DNA from 3 places in the Bacillus sp. FSL R7-0646 genome. Region 2 is predicted to be linked to each of the others. Evidence: riboswitches for the same ligand, from Rfam matches in the RefSeq annotation. Region 2 holds a riboswitch; each other region holds the start of a gene.
What was found. A riboswitch is a leader RNA that binds a small molecule or an ion and turns the genes downstream of it on or off. The one in region 2 is predicted to bind S-adenosylmethionine.

Region 1 (6,069 bases), 500 kb from region 2:
TTTGTGTTTAAATTCCTCCGCCTTGTTCATGGACGGAGCTGTGCTCTTTTTTGACCGCTCTCATCAGGCTGATCGTTCCGACAGATGCCAGCAGAACGCTTGTGACAACAATAAGAGCGTAGTAGTCTCCTTTTAATAAAAGGCTGACCAGCATATAAGATAGGCTTAATGAAAGGAACGGCGAGACGACCCATACTTTCAGCATCGTTTTGACCACTTGTTTATGAAAGACGTTGCCGCCGTTTTTTGCCATTCCCATCCCTATAATAGAAGATGATGTGACTTGCGCAAGCGGAACCGGTAAACCGAAAATTGAACTGGTAATGACAAGCCCGGCCCCCGTTCCGGAAAGGATGATTCCCTCTCCTTTTGAAAACCTCGTAATCTTTTTGCCGTTTGTTTCAAGAACGCGCCTGCCCAGTAAAAGGGCGCCCAGCGCGACAAACAGCCCGCCGTAGAGCGTTCCTTCCCCGACTGTCAAAACATGCGCCGCCACCAGAGGTCCGACAGCGTTTGCGACATTGTTCATGCCCGCTGAGAAGGCTTCAAAAAACCCTGTGATCAATAGAATGACCGCCAAAACCTTTGCTTTTTTTCCCGAGGCTGGACGTTTGATCGTTTTTTTCATGATTTTTGCCATCGCAAATGTAAATGCAAAAGCGACGATTGGTACAATGACCCAAAATGAGACGATGACAAGCAAAGATTTGACATACAAAACCTGGTATGCGACACCTACTCCGACAACAGATCCGACTGTCACTTCACTTGTCGAAAGCGGAATGCCGAGTACATTTGCGATAAAGAGCGACAGCGCCGCTGATCCGATAATAATGCAGACGATTTCAAGCGAAATCACCCGTTCGGGAATGATGCCTGAACTGATCGTTTTCACGACGTTTCCTCCGCCGATGACAGCGCCCGAGAGAACGCCCGCTGCACAGATCAGGAGGGCGTGAAACTTCTTTTTGACAGCTTCAGATCCATAGGCGATCCCCATTGAAGCAGCTGCACCGCTCGCTCCGATATTCATCGCAAAAAACATGCTAAATAAAATGGCGGCAAGTTCCATGACTCATCTCCTTACTCGTGTAATCCGCATTCTGTTTTAGCCGATCCGTTCCAGCGGCCGGATCGAAGATCATCCATTGTAAAGGCCGGAGAGGTGCACGGAGCGCAGCCGATGCTCGGATAGCCTTGATCATGAAGCGGATTGTATGGGAGATCGTGCTTTGTCACATATCTCCAAATATCCTTCCACGTCCAATGAATGAGCGGACAAACTTTGATAGACTTGAATTTTTCATCTTTGTTCAAAAAATTCGTTTTGCTCCGTCCGGGCGATTGCTCGCGGCGCAGACCAGACAGCCACGCCGGGTAGCCTGAAAGCGTCTCGCGGAGAGGGATGACCTTCCTCATTTCGCAGCAGGAATTCGGAGCGGTCTTCCATAGTTCGTCCCCATATTCTTTCGCCTGCTCTTCGACGGTAAGCTCCGGTTTTTTCATGATAATCTGAAGGCCTGGATATCGTTCTTTGACGGCGTCGATCGTTTCATACGTTTCTTTAAAATGAAGCCCTGTATCAAGAAAAACGATAACTGCATCTTTTTTCACCTTATAAATCAAATCGATCAGGACGATCCCCTCAATTCCGAAGCTGCACGCGTATACGAGCTGATCCCCGTAATGTCCGTACGCCCATTTCAGGACAGACAGCGCTCCTTTATAAGAGTCATCTTCCTGAAAAGAGATGTTTGGTTCCTCCCATGTGCTGTAAGTAAAAATTTTCGGTTCCCCCTTTTTTCGCCAACAAAAAAACGGCTTCCAGCAGAAAAAAAAACTGTGAAAACCGCCTCTAGTTTGTCTAGTCAGCTATTTCAATCTTATTTTTTCATTTTTTTCGATTTGAATGACTTTGCCGTCCTGAACAACGAATGTGATCGATCCGTAATTCATGTCTTTCAGCATGTCTTTCATTTTGATGATCACCTTTTCAAGCTGTTCATCTGTCTTCACTTCTAGCTCCTCCTCTGCCCCTAAAAAATTAAAATCTTTCTTCCAATTTTGAAAGAAAGACGAGGAACTCCGCTATTCCTTATCTCTCAAAATGAGGGCATTTTGCTGGAAGTAGCACCTTACGCTTCACACGCAGGTTGCCGGGTTTCATCGGACCAGTCCCTCCACCGCTCTTGATAAGTTTGCTTTTGTTATTTTAAAATTTTAGCACAATTCGAATAAAAGTCAACCCGACTTTTTTTATAGGATTAATAAAAAATAAAAATAATCCGATTTTACTATTTTAAAAACGGCAAAAAGGCGCAAAAAAGCCGTTCTCCCATTTGGAGAATACGGCTTTGATCATCAGTTCATCCAAGACTTGCTTTCAGGATCCGCTTTCCATTCTTTCAGTTTGGCGGCATCCTGTTCAGTAATATATCCACCGGCAAGCGCAGCCTCGGTCAGCGTATCGTAATCAGTCAGCGTGTGGTATTCAACGCCTGCTTCGCTGAAGGCGGCGGCGGCTTTTGGAAGCCCGTAAGTGAAAATGGCGGCGACGCCGAGCACTTCACATCCCGCCTCTGTGAGGGCGGCGGCGGCTTCAAGAACGCTTCCTCCCGTTGAAATTAAATCTTCGATCACAACGACTTTCTGTCCTTTTACAACGGCCCCTTCAATTTGGTTTCCTTTGCCGTGCGCCTTCGGTTTGCTTCTGACGTAGCACATCGGCAGGCTCAGCCTGTCAGCGGCAAGCGCGGCATGAGGGATTCCCGCGGTCGCTGTACCGGCGATCATCTCGGCTCCGGGAAATTTGTCTTGAATCAGTCCGGCAAGCCCTGAAGCGATATCATCTCTTACTTCCGGATATGAAAGCGTCAAACGGTTGTCGCAGTAGATGGGCGACAGAATGCCGCTCGCCCATGTAAACGGTTCGTTCGGGCGCAGGAAAACCGCTTTGATTTTTAATAAATGGTTTGCAATGTCTGTTTTCATGCCTTGGTTCCCTCCCACTCATGTCCTATTCTTCTGTAGGCTGACACAGGATCTTCCGCCTGGGTAATCGAACGGCCGACAACGATCGCCGACACGCCTTTTTCCCTTGCGTAGCCAGGCGTCGCCACCCGGACCTGGTCGTTGTTTTTGTCATCTGCCATGCGAATTCCGGGTGTCACGGTCAGAAAATCTACAGACACAGCCCGGTAAATGTGTTCGGCTTCATGAACGGAGCAGACGACGCCGTCAAGACCGCTTTCTTCAGCCAGCCGGCTGTAGTGGACAACTGTATCGAGAAGCGGCGTTTCAATCAGGAGCTCACGCTGAAGCATTTCTGAGGACGTGCTTGTCAGCTGAGTCACGGCAATTAATGAAGGGCGTTTTTGGCCTGCCGGAGTCCCCGCTTCAAGGCCTTCAAGCGCCGACTCCATCATTTGCTTTCCGCCTGCTGCGTGCACATTGACAAGACTGACGCCAAATCCCGCCAGCCTTTTCATCGCCTTGTATACGGTCGTTGGAATGTCGTGGCACTTTAGATCGAGGAAAATGCGGCAGCCGCGCTCCTGCAGATTTTCAAGGATGGCAGGTCCTTCCTGATAAAAAAGCTCCATGCCCACCTTAACGAACAGCTCTTCTCCTTGAAACCGGTCCAAAAACGCATATGTTTCCTGTGCTGATGCAAAATCAAGCGCGATGATGGGCGGCGTATTGTTCATCCTTCCAGCTCCTTCCGATACACTCGTTCAACGAACGGTATCCGTATTTTTCTAAAACGCGCGGCAAATCGTCGATGATGTCGGGACAAGCAAACGGATTAACGAAGTTTGCCGTGCCGACGGCGACTGCGCTCGCACCCGCCAGCAAAAACTCAAGCACATCTTCGGCTGACTGGACGCCGCCCATGCCGATGATCGGAATGCTGACCTTTTGGCTGACTTCATGCACCATTCTGATGGCCACCGGTTTAACGGCAGGTCCTGATAATCCGCCGGTTTTGTTCGCCAAAATCGGCTTTCCCGTTTTTAAGTCGAGCCGCATCCCGATCAGCGTGTTGATCATCGTCAAACCGTCCGCTCCCGCTTCTTCTATGGCAAGAGCGATGTCGGTAATGTTCGCGACGTTCGGCGACAGCTTCACATAGACGGGGACGCTCGCAACCTCTTTCACCGCTTTCGTCAGCTCGCCGGCCATTTCCGGCTGCGTGCCGAAGGCGATGCCTCCGGTTTTCACATTGGGACAGGAAATATTCAGCTCGAGCGCATGAACGTTTGGCGCTTTGCTGATTTCTTCAGCCACCTCAACATATTCCTCGATCTGCGAGCCGGCGACATTGGCGATAATCGGTGTATCGAACTGTTCGAGCCACGGCAATTCGCGTTCCATGACAGCCTTTAAACCCGGATTTTGCAGGCCGATGGCATTAAGCATGCCGGCTTGCGTCTCGGCGACGCGCGGCGTCGGATTCCCGAAGCGCGGCTCGCTCGTCGTCGCTTTAATCATGATCGCACCGAGACGCGAAAGATCGTAAAAGTTCGCAAATTCTCTCCCGAATCCGAAGCAGCCTGAGGCCGGCATGATCGGATTTTTCAATTGAAGGCCCGGCAAATTGATTTCAAGCATCATAACAGCACCTCCTGGGCTTTGAAAACAGGACCGTCAAGGCATACCTTCACATAAGACGTTTCGCTTTCTTCCGTATGGCAGACACAGGCAAAGCAAGCGCCGATCCCGCATCCCATGCGCTCCTCCATTGACAGATATACCTCTTTATCCGGATAGCGCTGTTTTAAAGCTTTCAGCATCGGCGTCGGTCCGCAGGCCATTATGCAGTCAAACTGAAGCCCCTCGTTTTCAATGACATCTGTAACAAATCCCTTTGAACCGCGGGTGCCGTCTGCGGTTGCCACATACACCCGGCCGAAACGGCTGAATTCCTGTTCGTAAAAGACATCTTTTGCAGAAGCAAATCCTAACACATGGATCGCGTGCACCCCTCTGTTTGTCAGCTGTTTGCTCAGCTCGTAAAGCGGCGGAACACCGATCCCTCCTCCGACGAGAAGAGCCGTTTTCCCCTGTTCAAGCGATTCAGCCGGAAAACCGTTGCCGAGCGGACCGAGAACATCGAGCTGATCTCCTTCCTGTTTTAAAGAAAGGAGTCTCGTGCCTTCCCCATCTTTGCGAAAGATGATGGTCACCTGCCGGGCGGCTTTGTTGATATCAGCGATGCTGATCGGCCGCCTCAAAAGCGGCGTGAGGGAGTCTGAGACCTTGATGTGAAGGAACTGGCCGGGAGCGCCGCAAACTTCGGCAATCTCCCCTTCAAGCACCATTTGATAAATATGATCCGCGATGCACTTGTTTGAACGGACTGTCATATACCCTTTTCTCATCTGACGGCCGCCTTTTGGGCGATTTTAATCGCCGGCATATGATCGGCGCGGAAGCTCATGCTTTCAAGCACCCGCAAAATCGCTTCCGCCGTATCAAGGGATGTCAGGCAGGCAACGCCGTTTTCAACGGATTCGCGTCTGATTCTGAAGCCGTCCCTTGCCGGCTGCTTCCCTTTTGTCAGCGTATTGACGACGAACTGCGCCTCCCCGTTTCGAATGACATCAAGGAGATTTGTACCTTCTTCGCCGATTTTCCCGACGGTTTTAACAGGTACGGATGCGTCTCTTAAATAGCCGGCCGTTCCTTCCGTAGCCAAGATTTTATAGCCGATCGCATGGAACCGCTTGGCGATCAACAGCCCTTCCTCTTTATCTTTATCAGCAACTGTCAGGAGAACAGAGCCGTAGTTCGGAATTTGAATGCCTGAAGCGATCAGTCCTTTATATAGCGCTTTTTCCAATGTGCTGTCTTTGCCCATGACTTCCCCGGTCGATTTCATTTCCGGTCCGAGCGTGATATCCACTCTTCTAAGCTTCGCAAACGAGAAGACCGGCACTTTCACATATACGCCTTCCTGCTCTTTTTGGAGGCCTTCTGTATAGCCCATATCGGCAAGCTTCCCGCCGAGAATCACCTTTGTTGCGAGATTGGCCATCGGAATGCCGGTGATTTTGCTGAGAAACGGCA
Region 2 (6,069 bases):
CCGTTGATGACTTGACTTATTTGGCAAGAGGCGGAAGAATCAGCAAAGCATCGGCATTTGTCGGCGGGCTGTTGAATATTAAACCGCTTTTGCATGTTGAAGACGGCAAGCTTGTCCCCCTTGAAAAAATCCGGGGCAAAAAGAAGCTGCTCAGACGGATGATCGAATTAATGAAGGAAAGAAGCGTCGATTTGAGCGGACAGACGGTCGGCATCAGCCACGGAGATGACGAAGGGACGGCCGAAGAAGTCAAACGGATGATCGAAGCCGAATTCCAGCCGGAGGAGATCGTCGTCAACATGATCGGTTCAGCGGTCGGCGCCCACGCCGGACCCGGAACATTGGCGGTCTTTTTTCCGGGGAAAGACAAAAGATAAGATAAAACAGAGGCCTGCTTTATAAAAGCAGGCCTCAGCGTCAGCTGTCTTCGGTGACTGTCCCTTCCTCAACGGCCGGCGCAAGCGCTCCATCAAGAAGGCCGGCAGCAGCTGTCGCGACATCCGGGCCTCCAGATCCCTCGACCACTTTTTCCATTGTGATCGGACAAATTTTGTACGCACCGCCGAAGTTGACGACCCCTCCTGCCGAAACGCGATGAATGTAAACTGAGCAGCAATGTTTCATACCAAGTCTCCTTTTTTGGGTCTTATGATATGTGTATGCTGACGGAACAAGGTGGCATAAACTCCCCGGCAAAAAACATCGCAATTGGGAGAGTACATAGTTTCGCCGGCAGTGAGCAAGCTAAGAGCGACATTTTGACGGGAGGTGCTTCCTCATGAAAGATGATGATAAAAAGCCGGTTGACAATAACGCCGTCAACCAGCAGAAAAACCGGCTCGCCGAAAAGAACAGACAAGCCGGTAAACACCAGGAATCAAAGAAGCCTCATCACCTGTAAGAAACCGGCGGCGTCCCGATCGGAACGCCGCCTCAAGATTATTTTTTCTCGTACGTCCAACCCTCTTCCTGATAGATTTTATCCTGTTTCATCAGATGGCCGAGCGCCCTTTTAAATGCTGCTTTGCTCATGTTGAAGCGCTCTCTGATATCCTCTGGATCGCTTTTATCCCAGAATGGCATCGCGCCGTTTCTCGATCTCATATAAGTCAGGATTTGTTCCGCATCAACCGACAAGGCATCCTGCTTTCTCGGCAGAAGCGACAGATTTACAGAACCGTCTTCTTTTACTTTGATCACCCTTGCAGTCAGCTTTTCGCCGAGCCTCGGCTCTTCCTTTCGCTCAGAAGAATGGATGAAGCCTCTGATGCCGGCTTCGGAAATCATAAAAGAGCCTGATGCGATCAAGCGGTAGATCGTCCCGGTGAGCTCTTTATTCATCAGGCCGGGTGAAGCTTCAGTAAACAGTTCGCTGATCTTGTCCTCCGGCGCCGGCTTGGCAAACATCCTTCCGTGCCCCGTAATTTTCAGCATACAGTACAGCCTGTCTCCTTTTTGCGGCCATACTGATTCATACGGCGGGAGATGCTCTGTCGCAACGAGGGCGTCCTTCGAGAGCCCGACATCGACGAAAACGCCCATGCCGCTGACGGCATCAACGACTTCCACCCAGCCGTATTGTTCAGCGCTGATGATCGGCTTTCTCATCGTAGCCGCAAGGCGATCTTCGTGATCGACATATAAAAAAACATCGACCTCTTCTCTCCCGTCAATATCCTCGGTGATCTCGCTCTGATGCAGAAGGACCGCCGTTTCGCCGTCCGTCAAAAAGTAACCGTAATCTGCTTTATGATCTATTTTCAATGTTAGCTGCTGTCCAGGTTTCATACTGCTTCTTCCTTTCTTATCCGCCTGTTTTTCTTTTTCTTATTATTCCTCCAATGTTCAAATTATTGCCAGATCGCGGCCAGGCAAAACCGCTCGATATTGGAAGTTTCACCTTATTCTACTATAATTGACTCATAAGTAAAATGGATGGAGGTTTTTTCACATGGCGAAAGAAAGCTCATTTGATATCGTCTCAAAGGTTGAACTGCCTGAAGTTCAAAACGCAATCCAGACCGCTCTCAAGGAAATCGGCACACGCTATGATTTCAAAGGGTCAAAAAGCAGCATCACACTCGAAGGAGACGAACTCGTTCTCGTATCAGACGACGAATTTAAAATGAACCAGTTGAAAGACGTACTTGTCGGCAAACTGATCAAGCGGAACGTCCCGACGAAAAACATCGAATACTCAAAGCTTGAGAACGCTTCAGGCGGCACGGTCAGACAGCGCGGAAAATTAGTTCAAGGCATCGACAAAGAAAACGCAAAAAAAATCAATAACCTTATAAAAAAATCGGGTCTGAAAGTTAAATCGCAAGTGCAGGACGATCAAGTCCGCGTAACCGGAAAAAATAAAGACGACCTTCAGCAAATCATCGCGATGGTGAGGGAAGCCGACCTGCCGATTGATGTTCAATTTATAAATTTTCGATAAATTCTTAATTTACTGTTGATTATTCCCCCGATTTTCGGTAAATTGAGTAAAAGTAATCAATAGAAACTAAATAGCTGTTCTTATCAAGAGAGGCAGAGGGACTGGCCCGATGAAGCCTCAGCAACCGGTGAATGAATATTCATGACCAAGGTGCTAAATCCAGCAAGCAGCCTGCTTGGAAGATAAGAAGACGGACAAATGTCGCTGAAAAGTCTTCTGCTTCCCAGAAGACTTTTTTGTTTTATTAAGAATGATTAAGGGGGAAAACGATGGGTTTTTTGGAGGATATAAAAAACAAAACGTTAATCGCTGACGGCGCAATGGGCACGCTTCTGTATTCCTATGGGATCGACAGGTGTTTTGAGGAACTGAACATCTCCAAGCCCGAAGAAATAAGACGCGTCCACGAAGCGTATGTACAGGCCGGCGCCGACATTATTCAAACGAACACGTACGGCGCAAACTTCATCAAGCTGTCCAGATACGGACTCGAAGACGAAACAAAACAAATCAACGAAAAAGCCGTCCGCCTCGCCCGCGCCGCCGCCGGCTCCGCTTATGTTCTCGGTACGCTCGGCGGAATCCGGACGTTCAACAAAAACTCGTATTCTCTCGAGGACATTAAAAGAAGCTTCCGCGAACAGCTCTACCTTCTGTTAAATGAGCAGCCGGACGGACTTCTGCTCGAAACCTATTACGATTTAGAAGAAGCGCGCGAAGTTTTAAAGATTGCCAGAAAGGAAACGGAGCTGCCGATCATTTTGAATGTCTCGATGCACGAAGAGGGCGTTCTTCAGGACGGCACCCCGCTTGCGGACGGTCTGAAGCAGCTGGCATCACTCGGCGCAGATGTCGTCGGCATCAACTGCCGTCTCGGCCCTTATCATATGATCAGAGCGCTTGAAGAAGTCCCGCTTTTAGAAGATGCCTATCTTTCCGTCTATCCGAACAGCAGCCTCCCGTCCCTTGTCGAAGGCAGGCTTGTTTATGAGACGGATGATGAATATTTCAGGGAAAGCGCGGAGGAATTCCGCAATCAAGGCGCACGGATCATCGGCGGCTGCTGCGGAACGACGCCGAACCACATCAGAGCGATGGCTGAGGCCGTCAAAGGACTTCCTCCAGTCACCGAAAAACGAGTGAAAATCAGAAAGAAAGCGGCGCTTGCCGTTCAAAACGAAAGGACAGAGCCTGCTCTTGACGATCTGGCAAAGCAGAAACGGTCCATTATCGTCGAGCTCGATCCTCCAAAACAATTAAACTTTGAGAAATTTTTGCACGCCGCAGAGGAGCTAAAATCAGCCGGAATCGATGCACTGACATTGGCGGACAACTCCCTTGCCACACCGAGGATCAGCAATGTCGCCTGCGGGGCGCTCTTAAAACAGCGCCTCGATATGAGGTCGCTGATTCATATCACATGCAGAGACCGCAACCTGATCGGCCTGCAGTCCCATTTAATGGGACTCGATACGCTGGGGCTGTCAGACGTGCTGGCGATTACCGGCGATCCGTCGAAAATCGGCGACTTTCCGGGAGCGACTTCCGTCTATGACCTGACATCGTTCGATTTGATCAGCCTGATCAAGCAGTTTAACGAAGGCTTGTCCTATTCGGGTAAACCGCTCGGCAAGAAAACGAATTTCTCAGTGGCGGCCGCCTTCAATCCGAATGTCAGACACATTGACAAAGCGGTGAAACGGCTTGAGAAAAAAATCGCCTGCGGCGCAGACTATTTCATTTCCCAGCCTGTCTATTCCGAGGAGCAGCTCATTAAAATCCACGAGGAAACGCGGCATCTTGAAACACCGATCTATATCGGCGTCATGCCGCTCACCAGCAGCCGCAACGCGGAATTCATCCACAACGAAATCCCCGGCATCAAGCTGTCTGATTCAATCCGCGAAAAGATGGCGCTGGCAGGAAACGACAAACAAAAACAGGCCGAGGAAGGGCTCGCGATCGCTCGCTCTCTGCTTGATGCGGCGTGCGACCTGTTCAACGGCATTTATCTGATCACACCGTTTTTGCGGTCCGATCTAACCGCCGAGCTGACGGCATATATCCATCAGAAAGAAAAGGAGAAGACAAATGTCTAACATCAATGACCAGCTGAAGAAAAAAATCCTCGTCCTTGACGGTGCGATGGGAACGATGATCCAAGACGCCGGTTTGTCCGCCGCAGACTTCGGAGGCGAGGCATATGAAGGGTGCAATGAATTTCTAAGCATTACGGCGCCCCATGTCATTCAGGGCATCCACGAAGCCTATCTCGAGGCTAAAGCCGATATCATCGAGACCAATACGTTCGGAGCCACCCGGCTCGTTCTGGACGAGTACGACCTCGGGCATCGAGCCTATGAAGTCAACCTCGCTTCAGTCAAACTCGCCAAAGCGGCCGCCGAAAAGTTTTCAACTCCTAAATGGCCTAGATTTGTCGCCGGTGCGATGGGTCCGACGACAAAAACCCTTTCCGTCACCGGCGGCACCACCTTTGACGAACTGATCGATAACTACGAGGAACAGGCAAGAGCGCTGATCACGGGGGGAGCCGACCTCTTGCTCCTCGAAACGAGCCAGGATATGCTGAACGTTAAAGCCGGCTTTATCGGCATTAGACAAGCCTTCGAAAAAACCGGCAAAACCCTTCCGCTCATGGTGTCAGGCACAATCGAACCGATGGGCACGACGCTTGCCGGCCAGGATATCGAATCGTTCTATATCTCCCTCGAGCATATGAAACCGGTCAGCGTCGGTTTAAATTGCGCGACAGGCCCGGAATTTATGACAGATCACATCAGGACCCTTTCTTCCCTAGCGAGGACGGCCGTCAGCTGCTATCCGAATGCCGGCCTCCCCGATGAGGAGGGGCAATACCATGAATCACCGCAATCGCTGGCGAAAAAAATCAAGGCGTTTGCTGAAGAAGGCTGGCTGAACATTGTCGGCGGCTGCTGCGGAACGACGCCCGCCCATATTGAAGCGCTGGCCGATGAAGTAGCCCTTCTGCCTCCGCGGACGGTTCCTTCGGGAGCAAAGCCGCACACCGTCTCAGGAATCGACGGATTAATTTACGAAGAAACAATGCGTCCCCTTTTTGTCGGTGAGCGGACCAATGTCATCGGCTCAAGAAAATTCAAGCGGCTCATCGCCGAGCATAAATTTGAGGAAGCATCCGAAATCGCGAGAGCCCAAGTGAAAAACGGCGCCCATGTCATCGACATCTGTCTCGCAGACCCGGACCGCGATGAAGCGGAAGATATGGAAGGCTTTTTAAAAGAAGCGATGAAAAAAGTAAAAGCCCCGTTTGTCATCGACTCGACGGACAAAACGGTAATTGAAAAGGCGCTGAAATACTCGCAGGGAAAAGCGATCATCAATTCGATCAATCTTGAAGACGGCGAAGAACGGTTCGCTGACATCCTTCCGCTCGTCAAACAGTTCGGAGGCGCACTCGTCGTCGGCACGATCGATGAAGAGGGGATGGCAGTCACCGCGGCAAAAAAGCTGGCCGTCGCCGTCCGGTCGCATCAGCTGCTCACCGAAAAATACGGAATACCGGCCAGCGATATCATATTCGATCCGCTCGTCTTCCCGGTCGGAACGGGCGATGAACAATACATCGG
Region 3 (6,069 bases), 1.4 Mb from region 2:
TAGAACATGGCGGCCGTTTGCTTTTTGAAAAATGTTTCTCCTTCTCGCTTTGTGCGGACGGCGTATACAACGTCAAAGCCTTGGCGCCATTTTTCCGCCATTTCCAAAATCAATTCAGGAGGATCCTGCAAATCGGCGTCGATCACAACGATCGCCTCGCCGGCAGCATAGTCTGTGCCGGCCGTAATCGCGATCTGATGACCGAAGTTTCTTGAGAAATTGATGCATTTTACTGCCTGGTCTGACTGAGCAAGCGACTTCAGCGTGTGAATGCTGTCATCGCTTGAACCATCGTTTACAAAAATCAGTTCATAGGGATCGCCTGTCGAGTCCATGACGGTTTTTAATCGGTCATAGGTGCTTTGAAGCACTTCCGCTTCGTTGTAGACAGGGACTACGATTGAAAATGTGACTTGTTTCTGCATATTCATCACCTTTCCTTTCATCAATCCAGCTCCACTTTATAAAGCGTTTGATTTCCGCCAGGTCCGCCTGACTGTGAATCATCAGAAGAAGAGCTGCTGTATTCGCTTTTTGAAATTTCTGTGCCGTTTTCTTTAATCCAGTTGGTGATTTCTGAATTGTCCCGGCCTCGGCCGTCGCCGATCATGAAGTACTTGACTTCGCCGTTTTTGACGAGCTTCTCAAGTTTTTCAACCGTCAAAATCGGGTCGCTTCCTGAGAATCCGCCCATCGCCATCACAGCTTTGCCCGTTTTGATGATGTAAGATTGAGCAGAAGTTGCACTTGAGACTGCAAATAAATATTTTTCACCGGTGTTGTTCTTTTCAAGGTAGCTCAACAGTTCTTCATCGACCGACTCGCCGCTTCCAGGGCTGCCGCCGCCGCTTGGTCTGCCTTGTTGACGGCCGCTTGCGCCTTCGTCATTCTGATTTTGGCTGTTTTGGCCGGAACCGGTATCAGCTGAAGAATCGTTGCTGTTTTGGCTGTTTGAACCTGGACCGAAGCCAGGGCCATTATTGTTGTTTTGATTACTGTCTGTTTGGCCGTCTTGGCTGCCAAATCCGGGAGGTCCGCTGCCGTCGTTATTCTGCATCTTACCTCCTCCGCCACCGCCGGCAAATGATTGTGCGGATTTAGGTCCGGCCTGTGGAATCATGCCGTTTACACCGTCAGCAAGCGTCGCCGTTGTCCAATAGAAAGGCCCGATCAGCATGCCAAGCAGCGCTGCAAGTGATACATAGTAGCTGAATGACTTTCCTTTCTTGAGAAAGATGAGAAGACAGCTTGTGACAATGCCGAAAGCGCCGATCAATATGCTCCAGATGAAGCCGATTTCGCTGAGATAAGGACTCAAAATATACAATTCAAATGCGGTTGTCAGCAAAATGCCGATTGGCAGCAGCCGTTTTTTCCAGCCGCTTTCTTCCTGATAGAGGCGAACGAGCGCCGTCCAGCCTGCACCTGACAAAGCGGCGATTGGAGCTGCCAGCATAATCAGATAGTAATGATGGAAGAATCCTGCGATGCTGAAGAATGCAGCGACCGGCAGAAGCCACATCATCCAGAAAATTGTTTCAGTCGTTGTTTCATTGAATTTTCTTTGTCTGCGAAGACCCGCGATCAGCAAACCGATGATGCCGAAGAGGACAAACGGGATCAGCCAGCTAGCCTGTCCTGAAAGCTCAGATTGGAATAGTCTGAGAGGACCCGGGGTTCCAGTGCCAAACATGCCGCCTGTGCCGCCACCGGGACCTCCGCCGCCGCTTTGGACATCACCCTGCCGGCCATCCGGTCCGCCCGAAGGCATTTCGCCTCCGCTCGGCGGAGCCATTTGTCCATTTGCCGAGTCTGAGTTGTTTTCAATATCGCCGCTTTGCTGCTGATTCTTTTGATCATGATCAGATGAGGAGGTTCCGCCCCCGCCTGCACCGTTTTGACCTGTGAGACGCTGGATGCCGTTATAGCCAAACGCCAGCTCAAGGACAGAGTTGGTCTGGCTGCTTCCGATATAAGGGCGCGAAATCTCGGGCTGGCTGTCGACGACAACCGCCCAGGAAACGGAAACACCTGCCAGAACGATCACGGCTGTGATAAGAGACACAACTTTTTTGCGAATCGTCGTTTTGGCTCCAATCATGTAAAACAGCAGGAATGCCGGTAATACCATGTAAGCTTGCAGCATTTTGACGTTAAAACCGACACCGATCATACAGAATGCGCCGAGCAGCCAGCCGATTTTTCCTTTCCGGACTGCTTTAAACAACAGCCACGTTGCAATCATCAAGCAAAGGACGAGAATGCTGTCGACGTTGTTTGTATGGCTGACCGCAACGGCAATCGGCGTACACGCCATAATAAGAGCTGAAATTCTGGCCGCCGTTTTGCCAAAAGTAGGTTTTACAATAAAGTACAAGAGTGCTACGGAAATCACTTCCGCAATGGCTTCAGGGAGAACGACGCTCCAGCCGTGCACGCCGAATACAAGTGCAAAAAGTGTCTGAATCCAGAGTGCGACAGGCGGTTTATCAACTGTTACAAAGCCTGCCGGATCAAATGATGCGTAAAAGAAGTTATGAAAGCTTTGGGTCATACTTTCAACGGCCGCCGTATAGTAGGCGTTGTCTGTGTCACTATTCCAGATGCCGTACAAGTTTAATGCTGCAGATAATACAAGAATGAAGACCAGGAATATATCGATTTTCCTTTTCTTAATCATTGTTCGATCACCTCACTAAAGAGCATTATAGAAGCCAAATATGATCAAACTATGAACAAATCAAGAAGGAATTTTAAATTGTATAGAGGGGCAAAAAAAGAGACATGCCGTCAGGAGGCATGTCTCAAATATGAGGTGTTATTTCCATACGTCTTCAGCGATCTCGACGACATGGCGCAGTTTTTCCCACTGCTGTTCTTCGGTAAGCAGGTTGCCCTCTTCCGTTGAAGCAAAGCCGCACTGCGGGCTCAAGCACAGCTGGTTCAGATCGGCATATCGGGACGCCTCTTCAATGCGCCGCTTAATATCATCCGGGTTTTCAAGCTCGCCGAATTTAGATGTAATTAAACCGAGGACGATTTGCAAGTCTTTCCGTTGGACGTAGCGAAGCGGTTCGAAGCCGCCGGAGCGCTCGTCATCAAATTCAAGGAAAAGTCCGTCTAAATTGAGTCCGTCGAAAATCGTTTCAGCAGCCGCATCGTAGCCGCCTTCCGCCACCCATGTCGACTGGAAGTTGCCGCGGCAGATGTGCATGGTGACCGTCAAATCGTCCGGGCGCCCTTCAACTGCTTCATTAATCGTGTTGGCGAAAGACTGGCGCAGTTCATCAGGCTGGCGGCCGAAAGCTTTGATCTGCTCATGTCCTTTGTCTGAGAAAAATACGGACCAGGCCGTGTCATCCAGCTGCAAATAGCGGCAGCCGGCATCGTAAAATGCGCGGATCGCTTTTTTGTAAGCCTGAGCTACATCGTGATGAAATTCATCAAGATCCTCATACGGGCTTTCTCCAAGCTTTCCTCTGAAAAACAGCATATTCGGGCTCGGAATCGTCATTTTCGGCGTATGTGTGCCCGCAATATCATGAAGAAATTTATAATCTTCCAGCATCGGATGGTTTGTAAAGTCGACTTTGCTTGTTACTTTGATGCCGCGCGGCTTCGTTTCAACATTATGAAATTGAATGCCCTTGTCCGCTGTATATCCTTCTACGCCGTCAAGTCCTTCAAGAAAATCGAAATGCCACCATGACCTGCGGAATTCCCCGTCTGTCACGGCTTTAAGACCGATTTCTTTTTGCTTTTCGACAATGCGCTTGATCTCTTCGTTTTCGACTTCGCGCAATTGTTCAGCGCTAATTTCGCCGTTCGCTTTTTGGAGGCGCGCTTTTTTTACGGGCTCAGACCTTAAAAGACTGCCCACCTGATCAGCTCTGTACGGTCCGATTTTTCTTCCAGGCGTTTGCTTCAGTACATCGGTTGATTGTGTCATGCTTCATCCCTCTTTCTTTATAGACATAAAAAAGCTCTTCCCGATAAGGAAGAGCTTGATATATTCAATCTCCTCCTTATCTTCAAGAGCACGAACATGCTCTTAAGGATTTAGCACCATTCTGTCATAGACAGCGGTTGCCGGGTTTCACAGGGCCAGTCCCTCCACCACTCTTGATAAGGAAAACCTTTTTATGCGATTTTTTAATAGTTTTAATATTAATACTTTTTATAAAAATGTCAATGGGTTTAAAAAAACTCTTCGTTTTTTTCATTTTCTTCTTCTGCGGTTAAACTGGAGGGCGTATCGAATCAATGTGTGAATTTTTCGTCAGGACAGCCGTTCAAACAGTCAACAAGATGCTGAACAAACAGAATAAATTAGAATTTTTTTCAATTTTTATTTCCAAAAACAGAAACTTTTTATTGAGTTCACCGGTCTATAATGTGTACCTGATTTCAAAATGGGTATTATAAAAAATGACAGATTAAGGAGGGTTTTTATGAACAAAAAAACAGTGTTTAAAGCGTTCGGAATGTTGATGACAGGGGTATTGTTTTTTGCGCTGTACAGTGCGGCCGCACTTCCTTCTGCACACGCGGCAAACGAAAAAAAACCGACGGTCACGAGCCATACGTACAAAAACATTAAGGCTTTGAAATACCCGCAAGTTTCAAATGTAAGCCCCAAATCTCTCCAAAACAAGATCAACAAAGATTTTAAACATTATATTGAGCAGTCCTACAAAGATTATGTAAAAAACAAGAAAGACGGCCAACAGCACGGATACCAAACGGATTATCAAACGTCCTTTGAAGTGAAATACCGGACCGGCCAAAAGCTGAGCATCCTGACAAGCAATTACGTCTATTCCGGCGGAGCGCACGGAAATACGGCAGTCCGCTCTTTCAACTATGACCTTGTCTCTAAAAAACGGGTGTATTTATCCGACATCCTAAATACAAAATCGAAAATGGATAAGACAAAAACATACATTTACAACTATATTCAAAAACACAGCGACATTTTCTTTCCGGATGTGAAGAAGAAAGACATCGTCCTCGGTAAAAACACGGCCTTCTATTACACTAACGACGGCATTGCGATCGTCTTCCAACAATACGATGTCGCCCCTTATGCCGCCGGAAATCCGGTCGTTGCAGTTCCGAAAACGGTGTATCAATAAATAACAGCCCCTGTTTCTCAGGGGTTTTTATTATGAGGGAAGAAGGAAGGAGGAGGTTTTGGAAGCTCTTTCATAAAGCGGCAGCTGACGGGCATGATTCAGCCCGCAGTCAGTTTGCAGATTTTTTCTAAATCAAACAGTTCGCAGACATAGAACATGCACTGTCGGCCGCTGATGATCTGGTATTTTTTAAAAGCATATGTCCGGTCTGCTGAAACAGGTACAAGTTGTGTGAAATGTTTTCCCAGGCAGTCGCCCGTGCTGAAAATTTCACGCCTTGACTCCAGTTCTGCAATGATTTTCCCGATGGGAAGCCTTTCTTCCTGCAAATCTTGTTTGATGGCGGGCGGCAGTAAGTTTGTTTTGACATAGACATAATTATAAGATAAATAATCATCGCCTGTTTTCAAAGACGAGGTTCTAAACAAGATGTCATCATCGCGTTGAAACAGCCTTGCTTCCTCAGGTGAAAGCTTGTCATAATCAATATTATTTTGCTGAAAAACTTCGATTTCGGCTTTGCCGCCGATCAGCGTTTCAATCGCTTTGGTTGTTGAACCATCGGTTTTGGTTAACATGTCTTTTACAAGAGAAACAAAGGTTTCAGGAAAAAAGTGGCTTACGTTCAATTAAAGGCACCTCCACGCCAAAATTAGAATTTTTCGAAAACTTGTCTTTAAATTTATCATGGGGAGGTGAGTTTGTCTAGAAATATAAGTTAAATTTTAGGTGAGCAATGTAAATTTTATCTTTTTTATAATTGGATAGATCAGGATATGTATGGAGAAAGGAGACGTCAATGTCTCCTTTTTTTGTCCCGTTATTTTAAGTCGTCTCTCCTTCTAAAAGCTGTACGGGCAAATAGGTTTCCAGCGGCAAATCATCGAATTCGCCTTCAATGGCTTTGGACAAAATCTCAATGGCCGTCTTGGAA

Region 1: linked by a shared signal. The riboswitch ahead of MKY62_RS08765 (YezD family protein) and the one ahead of MKY62_RS05985 (bifunctional homocysteine S-methyltransferase/methylenetetrahydrofolate reductase) in region 2 are both predicted to bind S-adenosylmethionine.
Region 3: linked by a shared signal. The riboswitch ahead of MKY62_RS20795 (5-methyltetrahydropteroyltriglutamate--homocysteine S-methyltransferase) and the one ahead of MKY62_RS05985 (bifunctional homocysteine S-methyltransferase/methylenetetrahydrofolate reductase) in region 2 are both predicted to bind S-adenosylmethionine.

Annotation. Positions count from the first base shown of each region.
Region 1 covers NZ_CP150217.1:1,705,477-1,711,545, reverse strand. The annotation lists gene MKY62_RS08775 (inorganic phosphate transporter) at 8-1,072, opposite strand; gene MKY62_RS08770 (phosphoadenylyl-sulfate reductase) at 1,084-1,785, opposite strand; gene MKY62_RS08765 (YezD family protein) at 1,873-2,016, opposite strand; SAM riboswitch class I at 2,093-2,199, opposite strand; gene pyrE (orotate phosphoribosyltransferase) at 2,362-2,991, opposite strand; gene pyrF (orotidine-5'-phosphate decarboxylase) at 2,988-3,707, opposite strand; gene MKY62_RS08750 (dihydroorotate dehydrogenase) at 3,676-4,611, opposite strand; gene MKY62_RS08745 (dihydroorotate dehydrogenase electron transfer subunit) at 4,611-5,381, opposite strand; gene carB (carbamoyl-phosphate synthase large subunit) at 5,378-6,069, opposite strand, start outside.
Region 2 covers NZ_CP150217.1:1,203,474-1,209,542, reverse strand. The annotation lists gene MKY62_RS06010 (DegV family protein) at 1-377, shown strand, start outside; gene MKY62_RS06005 (hypothetical protein) at 418-624, opposite strand; gene MKY62_RS06000 (hypothetical protein) at 779-901, shown strand; gene MKY62_RS05995 (S1 RNA-binding domain-containing protein) at 940-1,788, opposite strand; gene MKY62_RS05990 (YajQ family cyclic di-GMP-binding protein) at 1,952-2,443, shown strand; SAM riboswitch class I at 2,521-2,632, shown strand; gene MKY62_RS05985 (bifunctional homocysteine S-methyltransferase/methylenetetrahydrofolate reductase) at 2,713-4,542, shown strand; gene metH (methionine synthase) at 4,535-6,069, shown strand, end outside.
Region 3 covers NZ_CP150217.1:4,007,984-4,014,052, reverse strand. The annotation lists gene MKY62_RS20805 (glycosyltransferase family 2 protein) at 1-425, opposite strand, end outside; gene MKY62_RS20800 (glycosyltransferase family 39 protein) at 446-2,680, opposite strand; gene MKY62_RS20795 (5-methyltetrahydropteroyltriglutamate--homocysteine S-methyltransferase) at 2,819-3,949, opposite strand; SAM riboswitch class I at 4,023-4,132, opposite strand; gene MKY62_RS20790 (DUF3298 and DUF4163 domain-containing protein) at 4,452-5,135, shown strand; gene MKY62_RS20785 (chorismate pyruvate-lyase family protein) at 5,234-5,764, opposite strand; gene MKY62_RS20780 (LacI family DNA-binding transcriptional regulator) at 5,961-6,069, opposite strand, start outside.